Regions from separate parts of the Priestia sp. D3YE.R1 genome, predicted to be linked through region 1. Evidence: riboswitches for the same ligand, from Rfam matches in the RefSeq annotation. Region 1 holds a riboswitch; each other region holds the start of a gene.
What was found. A riboswitch is a leader RNA that binds a small molecule or an ion and turns the genes downstream of it on or off. The one in region 1 is predicted to bind thiamine pyrophosphate.

Region 1 (3,283 bases):
CCGATTCCTACAATTGGAAAGTCAATATTCTGTTTTCGCACTTCTTCAATTAATTTTGTACCTTGCACTGCTTTTACGTCTTTTTTTGTAGAAGTAGGAAAAACAGGTCCCATTCCTACATAATCCGCCCCGTCTTTTATCGCTTGCTGCAGCTCTTGTATATTATGAACAGAGACCCCCACAATTCCTTTTCCTATTTTTTCTCGAACAATATGAGCTTTTTCATCTTCTTGTCCAATATGAACGCCATCTGCTTGTAAACGGATCGCTAAGTCAAGATCATCATTCACAACAAAAGGAACGTTGTGCTGCTGACAAATTTGCTGAAGTTCCTTCGCCAGCTGATATTTCGCTTCTCCTGTTAGGGCACCTTCGCCTTTTTCACGGAATTGAAACACGGTAACGCCGCCTTCAATTGCTTCTTTCAACACTTCTTTCGGATCTTTTGTACAGTTATTGCTGCCCATTATAAAATAAACTTGCAGCAGCTTTTTGATTTCTTCGTTTGTCATTTTCCGGCTCCTTTTAACGTTGATGTACTCTTGCATATGATTCAATATCCTGCCCAGATAAAAGATGAAGCTGATTTAACAGCTCAATTTGAAAGCTCCCCGGCCCTTCTTCACCTTTTTTCGCTGCGGCGATTTCACCTGCCACTCCGTAAAAACTTAAAGCAGCAACGCTTGCCTCGACATATTCTTTTTCTACAGCGGCGAAAGCTCCTATAATTGATGTTAACAGACATCCAGTACCCGTCACTTTCGTAAATAACGGGTGGCCGTTGTCTACTGTATACGTTGTGTTTCCATCTGTGATTACATCTTGTTTACCTGTAATAACAATCACTGTATCTAATTTGTTCGCTGCTTTCTCAGCAAGTTCAATGACGTCTCCTTGCCCTTCTAATGAATCAACGCCTTTAATGAGCCATGACTCGCCTACTACGTTCGCAACCTCAGCAGCGTTACCGCGAATAACGGCAATATTTAACTCTTCTACAAGCTGACGTGCCACTTCTGTACGAAATGGTGTCGCTCCCGCTCCTACAGGATCGAAAATAACCGGCACGCCGTTTTCATTTGCTGATTTTCCTGCTATTCTCATCGCTTCTACTTCTTGAGCCGTCAGTGTACCCATATTTAAGACAAGCGCTCCGGCGATTCGAGCCATGTCAGCCACTTCTTCCTTCGCATACGCCATAACAGGTGACGCTCCTAGAGCAAGCAGTCCATTTGCTGTAAAATTGGTTACCACAACATTCGTAATATTATGAACAAGCGGACTTGTATCTCTTACTTTTTCTAATTGAGCTGAAATTTTACTAATATCCATGTTCTCTCACTCTTTTCATTTAGTTTTAACACTGCAAAAAAAGACAAAAAAGCACTTTGCGCATGCAAGGTGCTTTGGTATGTACTCACATTCCCTGCGCTGGCATTATCCAACAGGTTCAAATGGTCAACAGGCGCCCCTGTACTCTCAGCCTGCCCCGCGCAAGCTCCCATACTATTCTTGTTACGTTTAAAGTTTACTATTAACTTTTTTTATTTGCAACCATTTCACTGTTTTGCCGATAAAATAAAGCTTCGCTATAGGCTGAGTGGTATTGTAAATCTTATAGCTTTACTAAAAGCAGCAGTAAAAGACCTCCGGTAAGCTACTGGAGGTCTTCTATCCCTTAAAAATTCTATCATTTTTTCCTTTTCGTTATTTCTCTTGAATCGCTTGATTTCTCACAGCTGCTTTTCGGTCCTTCCCTGCTCTTAAAGATAAAAGAAAACAAAGCAGCAGTACAAGTGCAGCTGATACGTACGGATAATTAATGTTTATATCAAAGAGAAAGCCTGCTACAACGGGTCCCATAATATTCCCCAGACTTGTATAAGCAGAGTTTAGTCCGGCTACATACCCTTGGTCGTCTTGTGCCATCATCGACATTTGCGTGCTGATTGCCGGACGTAAAATATCTGTTGCTAAAAAGACGATAAATGTCACAACAATAATAAGCCAGTACGTGTGCACAAATAGCGTAAGTAAAATAAAAAGTCCCGTCATCATCAAGCAAAACGAAATCACTCTTTTTTCACCAAACTTATTTAAAATCCAGCCAAAAATCGTAACCTGCACTACAGCCCCTGCAATAGAGCCAAACGTAATAACAAACGCAATATCTTTTGGCGTAAAGCTAAATTTATGATCCACAAATAGTGAAAAGATCGTTTCATAATTGGATAATCCAAACGATGTCACAAAAACGATAATTAAACTTAAAAAATAAGGTTCTTTATAGGAATTCATAAGCTGCAGCAGCAGCCGATCTTCTTTTGGATTCTCATTATTTGAAACAGCATGATTTTGTACAGGACGAGACTCTGGCAAAACAAAAAGCGTAATCACTGCAGCCAAGCCTCCTGCTACTGCGGCCATATAAAACGGTACGCGCATACCGTATTCAGCTAAAAAGCCTCCGATACCGGGCCCGATAATAAATCCTGTTGTAATCGCCGCCGTCACATAGCCCATTCCTTTAGCGCGTTCTTTAGCAGACGTCACGTCCGCTGTATAGGCCATAACAGCAGGCATAATAAGCGCAGCCCCGACCCCGCCTAGCATTCTGGATACAAATAATAAAAGAGGTGTACTCACTGAACCAAAGAACCATTCAGACAGGGCAAAAACAATCATTCCCGCTACAATAATTTTCTTTCTTCCTAACGAATCTGATAACCGCCCCGCTAAAGGTGAAAACAGAAATTGAGTTAGTGAAAACACCGCTACTAAAAGTCCCATCACGCTGCCGTTGATATGAAGCTCCGTCATATATGTTGGCATAATTGGAATAACGAGACCGATTCCCGTAAAGATAATAAAGATATTTAGCATGAGCAGCAAAATCGCCGCTCGATTTCTTAACAATAATGACATATAAACCTCCTGGTTACAAAAATACTGAACGTTCGGTCTATAAAAACACAAAATAATGAGGGATTACTCATTACCGCAATAAGCATCCCCGATTATTTAAGAAGACCTTGCTATAATTCCGTTTAAAAATACATCGATTGCTGAATGGTAAAGCTGCAGGGCATTTTCCGTACTCGTTTTTCGAGACATGCGGCTCATTCCAACAAACAGCCCTTCTAAAATTACTGCAAGCTGCTCTGCATTTTTATGAGAAAACTCGCCTTCATCGATACCTTGTTGCAAAAGTTCGCGATTAAACTCCACGTGTCGTTTCACCATCTCATCAATTCGCTCTTCGATGTCGCTGCCCTTTTCTTCG
Region 2 (3,283 bases), on a different contig from region 1:
CTACATCGATATTAGCAATTACTCGATTTGTTTCAACAGAACGTTCGATTGCTCCCGATCCTTTTGCCGCTAACATTCCTTCTAAGTCAGCACCAGCTGTTGCAACAACAAAATCCCCGGCGTGTTCAGCTAGATAGTGAACGATACTCTCTGCATTTTGCTTCCGAGCAGTTTCTCCTGTAATAATCACAGCGCCTGCCTCCACTTGATCTAAGGAGACCCCTGCTTTTTTGTACTCTTTTTCTAGTAATAGTGTTAACCTTCGAACATCGATTTCAACTTCGTTTACCATAGGTGTTGTATAGATGGAACTTGCATACGTTACGCGACGATCAATAATTTGACAGCCTGGCAGCGTAAACTGGTTTTGTTGATTTGCTATTAACAGCTTGCTTACAATCAGTTTTGTTGTGCTTGTTCCAATATCTAACCCTATGCTCGTGATCCATTTCTGTATCATGCTATCAATCCCTTATCTCGTTTGAATATGGTGATTATCATAAAACAGTTTTTTGAATATTTCATTAACTATGTTATCAAACCTGACACACTTTCGTGTAAACAAAGGTGACAAATGACAAAAAAAGACTAAATCTTGGTAGATTTAGTCTTTTTTATTATGAGTGTGATTTAGTTACAATCATTCTTGATGCCGATGGAATTAATAGTGAAAGAATGATTAAGCAGGCTATTAATGACCCTACCATTGAAATACCGTTCATTGAAAAAGAATACCACAAAGCGGACATTCCCTTTGGCGCATATGATCCCCAAAAAATAATACCAGCAATAAAGTGCCAGAAATAGCGCGCGAAGCTGCCGATAATAAGGGATAGAACAATTAAAACAAAAGCTTTTGATCTGTTATTGTTAGCTAAATTTGTTTTGATAGATTGTGAAAAAACACCTCCAAAACCTATAAAAGCAAAAGCCACAATATATTCAATAAATGTTTGCAGCGCTGTTAAAATATAAGCCGTTCCTGTTGCTAACTGCAAAAGCCCCCATAATAGACCAGATAGAGCTCCGCCTTTTACTCCCCAGCGAAAGCACATAATAAAAATGGGCACCATGGAGAACGAAATACTCACAGCCGTTGCAATCTTAATGGAAGGCAAAAGATCAAGTAAAAGTGCCAATGCTGCAAAAATAGCTATTTCAATTTTAGCCTGTAAAGGTAATGCTTTATTCACGTTTCTCACTCCTGTTTTTGAATCATTCATATCAAACGGTTTACACAGGAGTAAGCAAATATATGCTACTATTCCCACATTCCTACGCTAGCGTTAACTAACAGGTTCGAAGGGTCTGAACAATTTGTTCACTCTCAGCACTGCGGCTCCCCCTGTGGTACGTTCGGATATTTATGTATTATGAAGACAATATTTATTATACCATATGTCACAAAATAGATTCGAGAGATTTCAAAGATGTTTCTATTTTCTGAATCTATTTTTTATAATGACAATCGTTTTAGTATTTGATATACTTCTTTTATGTCAATTGAATATAAAAAACCCTCATCCTAATCGATGAGGTAGAGGTCGCAGTTTTTAATAGTAAAGTAACGGAAATGCAGAGAACATTTATGATGTTGCTTGAAAGGAAAAATTGCCGAAGTTTAGATCATTTCTCGGTTGATTTAAGCTGGGGCTGTCTCCGAACAGGAACAGAACTGTCACATCATGCGAATGATGTGAAGAGCTATCTTCACGGAAGGTTGACGCGGTTTTCAGATTTAAAAGCGCGCACATATACTGCGGGCTTTTTTTATGTTATCCCGTCTCTTTCCGTACATTCGAAAGGAGTATTTATCTATGCAAGAGCAGCAAGAATTAAAACGTGGGTTGAAATCTCGCCACTTAACGATGATTTCATTAGGAGGAGCCATCGGAACCGGCTTATTCCTAGCAAGTGGTGGAGCAATTCACACAGCAGGACCCGGGGGAGCGCTTTTAGCTTACGCGATCATTGGCGTCATGGTTTACTTTTTGATGACCAGCCTGGCGGAGCTCGCAGCTTATATGCCTGAAGCTGGTTCGTTTAGTACGTATGCGTCTCGGTTTGTAGATCCATCCTTTGGTTTCGCTCTCGGCTGGAACTACTGGTATAACTGGGCTATTACGATTGCAGCTGAATTATCCGCTGGAGCCCTTATTATGAAATTTTGGTTCCCGAACTCTTCTTCTATTTTATGGAGTGCCCTCTTTTTATTAATTATGTTTGGGCTTAACTACCTTTCTGTAAAAGGATTTGGTGAATCAGAATTTTGGTTTTCGTTAATTAAAGTAATAACGGTTATCATCTTTTTAGTTATTGGTATTATGATGATTTTTGGTATCTTTAACAATGAAGCACCAGGTTTTAAAAATTTCACGCTTGGTGATGGACCTATTCATGGTGGATTCTTTACTGTCCTAGGTATTTTTATGGCTGCAGGTTTTTCATTCCAAGGAACAGAGTTGCTTGGAGTCGCAGCTGGAGAAAGTGAAGATCCAGAAAAAACGGTTCCTCGCGCAGTTAAACAAGTCTTCTGGCGCATCTTGTTATTTTATATTTTAGCTATTTTTGTTATCGGGATGCTTATTCCATACACAGCGGATTCCTTAGCAAGTGATGATGTGCGAGTAAGTCCCTTTACTTTAATATTCGAACGAGCAGGTCTAGCGTTTGCTGCATCAGCTATCAATGCCGTTATTTTAACAGCTGTTTTATCTGCTGGTAACTCAGGTATGTATGCTTCTACACGTATGCTGTGGAACTTAGCGAAAGATGGAAAAGCACCGAGGTTCTTAGCAAAAGTGAATAAACGAGGCGTTCCGGTTAATGCCTTAATCGCAACGGCGCTTGTCGGTACACTTGCATTTGGTGCTTCATTCTTTGGAGATGGTGCGGTATACACATGGTTACTTAACGCTTCTGGTATGTCTGGTTTTATTGCTTGGTTAGGAATCGCGATTAGCCACTATCGTTTTAGAAGAGCATTTGTTGCTCAAGGTCATGATTTGAGTGAACTTCCATATCATGCAAAACTTTTCCCATTTGGCCCTATCTTTGCCTTTATTTTATGTGCCGTTGTTATTTTAGGCCAAAACTATTCGGCGTTTATGGGTGACTCGATTGACTGGTACGGTGTACTTGTTTCTTATATCGGACTGCCTTTATTCTTAATTGTTTGGTTAGGATACAAATGGACGAAAAAGTCAAAACTTATCCCGTTAAAAGAGTGTCAAGTAACAGTGAAAAAATACGAATAAAAAAAGCTCTCTATTCTTTTGAATAG
Region 3 (3,283 bases), on a different contig from region 1:
AGCCACGTATAAATGAACTGCACCATCACTTTTGTATATTGAACAAGCTGATTAATATCTAATTGTTCGTTCACAGCATGTGCATTTGCTAAATTTCCCGGACCGTAAATAGCTGCTGGGATTCCAGCATCAGCTAGCCATCCCCCGTCTGTTACGCTAGTTGACACATCAATTGGAGGCTTTTTTCCTTCCATTTGTTCATGAGTATGTGCAAGCAGCTGTACTCCTGCATGATTTTCATCAATTTCTAATGACGGGAAGATCTCTCCTCTGTCTTCAATCATCGATGTGCCTCCCCATTCAAAGGTTGGCAGATTATCTTTTAACCATGGATCCGCTTTTGCAATAGCTATAATATATTCTTCCACTTCTTTTGATACTTGGTCGTACGACTCATTTGGATAATAGTGAACGGTGATCCACAACCTGCATTCATCTGCAATAAAAGCAGCATGTCTTCCGCCTTCGATTACTGCTGGATTAATCGTATTTGTACCTGGTAAAAATCCTGGATAGCTCTTTGTAACAGCCCAGTGACGCTCCAATTCTTGCAGCCCTCCGATCACTTTTGCCATCTTTTCAATAGCGCTGGCGGCTAAGAGGCCTCCTCCAGCATGAATCATACTGCGGCGTGTACCGTCATGATAGGTTTTACTGCTTTTTATGGTAATCCATCCCGTGATCACTCCGCCTTGACCTTGAATATGTAAATCACTTGTATCCGCTACGAGCGCAAAATCAGCTGTATACCCTTTCTGACAGCATTGCAGCGTACCTGCCTCTCCTACTTCTTCTCCTACAACGGATTCAAAAATCAAGTCTCCCGGCAGCTCAATTCCTGCTTCTGTTAGAAGCTGAACGGCAAATAATGCTCCTGCCAAGCCGCCTTTCATATCAGCAACTCCGCGTCCGATGATTTTATTGTCTTTCACGACAGCTTCAAACGGATCTGTCTCCCATTTTTCATTTTCTTGTACCTCAGCTACATCCATATGCCCGTTAATAATTAGGCTTTGATAGTCAGCTGATTTTTTTCCTTTTAATGTGCCCACTACAATAGGATCGTTGGAATATAAGTCCCACATATCGATGGAAAAACCGCAGTTTTTAAGAAAATCCGCTACATACAGCTGCGCTTCATGAGAATTTCGTGCAGGAGGCGCTGGCGTTTTATATGAAACAAGCTTTTTTAATAACTGGATTAGCTCCCCTTTGCGCTCCTCTACCTGTTTGACAAGCAAATCAATTGTTTCTTCCATGTATGACACCTTCCTTTACGCATAAAAAAACACTTCTTTCGCAGGAAAGAAGTGTTTTTGTTTATATACAAAAAATTATTATAACGAGTTCGTAAGGAAATACCATACAAAACATCCATTACAATACCTCTTTCCTACGCTAGTATTACCTAGTTCAGGTTATAAGGGTTAAGACTTCTCGTCTCTCTCAGCTTAGAAAGCACCCCTAGTGGTGTTGTATCTCTATAAGATTATCTATTATTATATGTTTACCTGTAATAGTTTTATCATAGTAAAGCGTTTTATTCAATAGAAAGGTTCATGATTCAGCAATGAAAATAGTTTCCTTTTTAGTAAAATAAAGAGCACACACCTTTTTCAAGCAGTGTGTGCTTTTTATTTTACTAAACTTACTAGTTAGCTATCGGCTTCTTTAAAAATACACCGTTTTTCCATTTAGACAGTAATAAGCTCAAGTTTTTGTCCCGGTCTCACTAATGAAAGCAGCTCATGATCTTCCTCTATCACATACCCAATCACGTTAACATTAGCATTTGCAGGCAAATTGGTTTTAGCTATTTGAACCTCTCCTCTGTAACGTCCGTAGCCATCATTGTCCATTGTAATTGCTCCGATTCTGCGTTCTACGGTATGAAATGGCGGCACTGGCTTTACAGATCGAGTATCAACCAAACGCAGAACGTCTCTTGATACATCCGGACGCACGCTGTACGTTCCCTGAATATGAGGGGAACGAATGCGTAGCGGAATAATGCGTTTTTCTTGATATTGAACTAAACGCTTTAATAAACTTGAAGCGGCGTATGGATCTCCAATATAAACCTCCGTTACTCCGCATCCGTATAAATCTACTGCAGAGGTAAAAGGACATTTATTACGGTCTTTTTCTCTAGTAGGAAGACCTTGATAAATAGGGCCTCTTTTTTCGCCTTCTCCCGGAATATAAGCGCAGACTGGAATACGAAGTTCATTAAATAAATCTGTCTGCTGTTGAAAAAACGCTTCTTCAAGTCCTGTTTCAGGTCGCGGATAAAAATTATGCCATGCAAGCAGCTGATGATGATGAAGGCCTGCAGATAACAGCGCTTCTATTTCTTGTTTTAACAATGTACTGGCATTAACAGCAATATAAAATTCATTGGCAAGTGAAAGAGTTTCTTCTACACTGAAGCCATCGTCTAGTCTAATACCCGATACGCCAAGTGAAGATAGAGTCATAAAGCTTTTGATACCTAAATGAACCGGCGTATGCTTGGATACGTCTGCATACACGCTTATTCCACAATCTCTAGCCACATGAAGCAATTCTTTTGCCCGTTCAGCCAAATCTCCTTTTTCTTCTGGAATGTGAAGCGAAGTAAATGCGCGTGTGACGCCGCACTCGCTTGCTTTTATTAATCTTTTTTTGGCATCACTATCATTTAAATAAAACGAAATACCAATCATTCAAATTCCCTTGCCATTTCATCGTTAAATCCAAAGAAATAGGTACAAATAAAGCCTGCTGCGTAAGCAATAACTAATCCAAGTAAATAAAGAAGAATTTGATGCGCATGAACTAAAAACGTAAGCGGCAAACCTGATACTCCCACTGCTACAGTTGCAATATGGAAGTGCGCCTGAAACGCTCCGCCGATTCCAGCTCCAAGACAAGCGGTTAAGAATGGACGCCCTAAAGGAAGTGTGACTCCAAAAATAAGCGGCTCTCCGATTCCGAGCAGCCCTGAAGGAAGTGCACCTCCAATTGCTCGCTTTAAACGTTTTTTCTTTGTTTTGATATAAATAGCAAAAGCTGCACCGACCTGACCGGCTCCACCCATTGCTAGTATAGGAAGAAGCGGATCATCTCCAATTGAATTGATAAGCTCTAAATGAACAGGAGTAAGGCCTTGATGCAGTCCTGTAATGACGAGCGGCAAGAACGTCGCTCCTAAAACAAAGCCTGCTACAACTCCTCCAACCTCTAAAATTCCTAAAAGACCTTTTGTGATTCCATCGGAAATTAAGCCGCCGATTGGCATAAA

Region 2: another riboswitch for thiamine pyrophosphate. It lies ahead of thiT (energy-coupled thiamine transporter ThiT); the one in region 1 lies ahead of thiM (hydroxyethylthiazole kinase).
Region 3: another riboswitch for thiamine pyrophosphate. It lies ahead of ACOZIR_RS13665 (acetylornithine deacetylase); the one in region 1 lies ahead of thiM (hydroxyethylthiazole kinase).

Annotation. Positions count from the first base shown of each region.
Region 1 is NZ_JBLTHW010000003.1:320,003-323,285, reverse strand. Features, by position in the region: gene thiE (thiamine phosphate synthase) at 1-512, opposite strand, end outside; gene thiM (hydroxyethylthiazole kinase) at 526-1,332, opposite strand; TPP riboswitch at 1,407-1,515, opposite strand; gene ACOZIR_RS19940 (MFS transporter) at 1,708-2,925, opposite strand; gene ACOZIR_RS19935 (TetR/AcrR family transcriptional regulator) at 3,022-3,283, opposite strand, start outside.
Region 2 is NZ_JBLTHW010000001.1:2,254,424-2,257,706, reverse strand. Features, by position in the region: gene ACOZIR_RS12025 (ethanolamine ammonia-lyase reactivating factor EutA) at 1-460, opposite strand, end outside; gene thiT (energy-coupled thiamine transporter ThiT) at 618-1,223, opposite strand; TPP riboswitch at 1,256-1,356, opposite strand; lysine riboswitch at 1,531-1,715, shown strand; gene ACOZIR_RS12015 (amino acid permease) at 1,818-3,257, shown strand.
Region 3 is NZ_JBLTHW010000002.1:269,702-272,984, reverse strand. Features, by position in the region: gene ACOZIR_RS13665 (acetylornithine deacetylase) at 1-1,259, opposite strand, end outside; TPP riboswitch at 1,374-1,476, opposite strand; gene ACOZIR_RS13660 (MupG family TIM beta-alpha barrel fold protein) at 1,695-2,705, opposite strand; gene ACOZIR_RS13655 (PTS transporter subunit EIIC) at 2,702-3,283, opposite strand, start outside.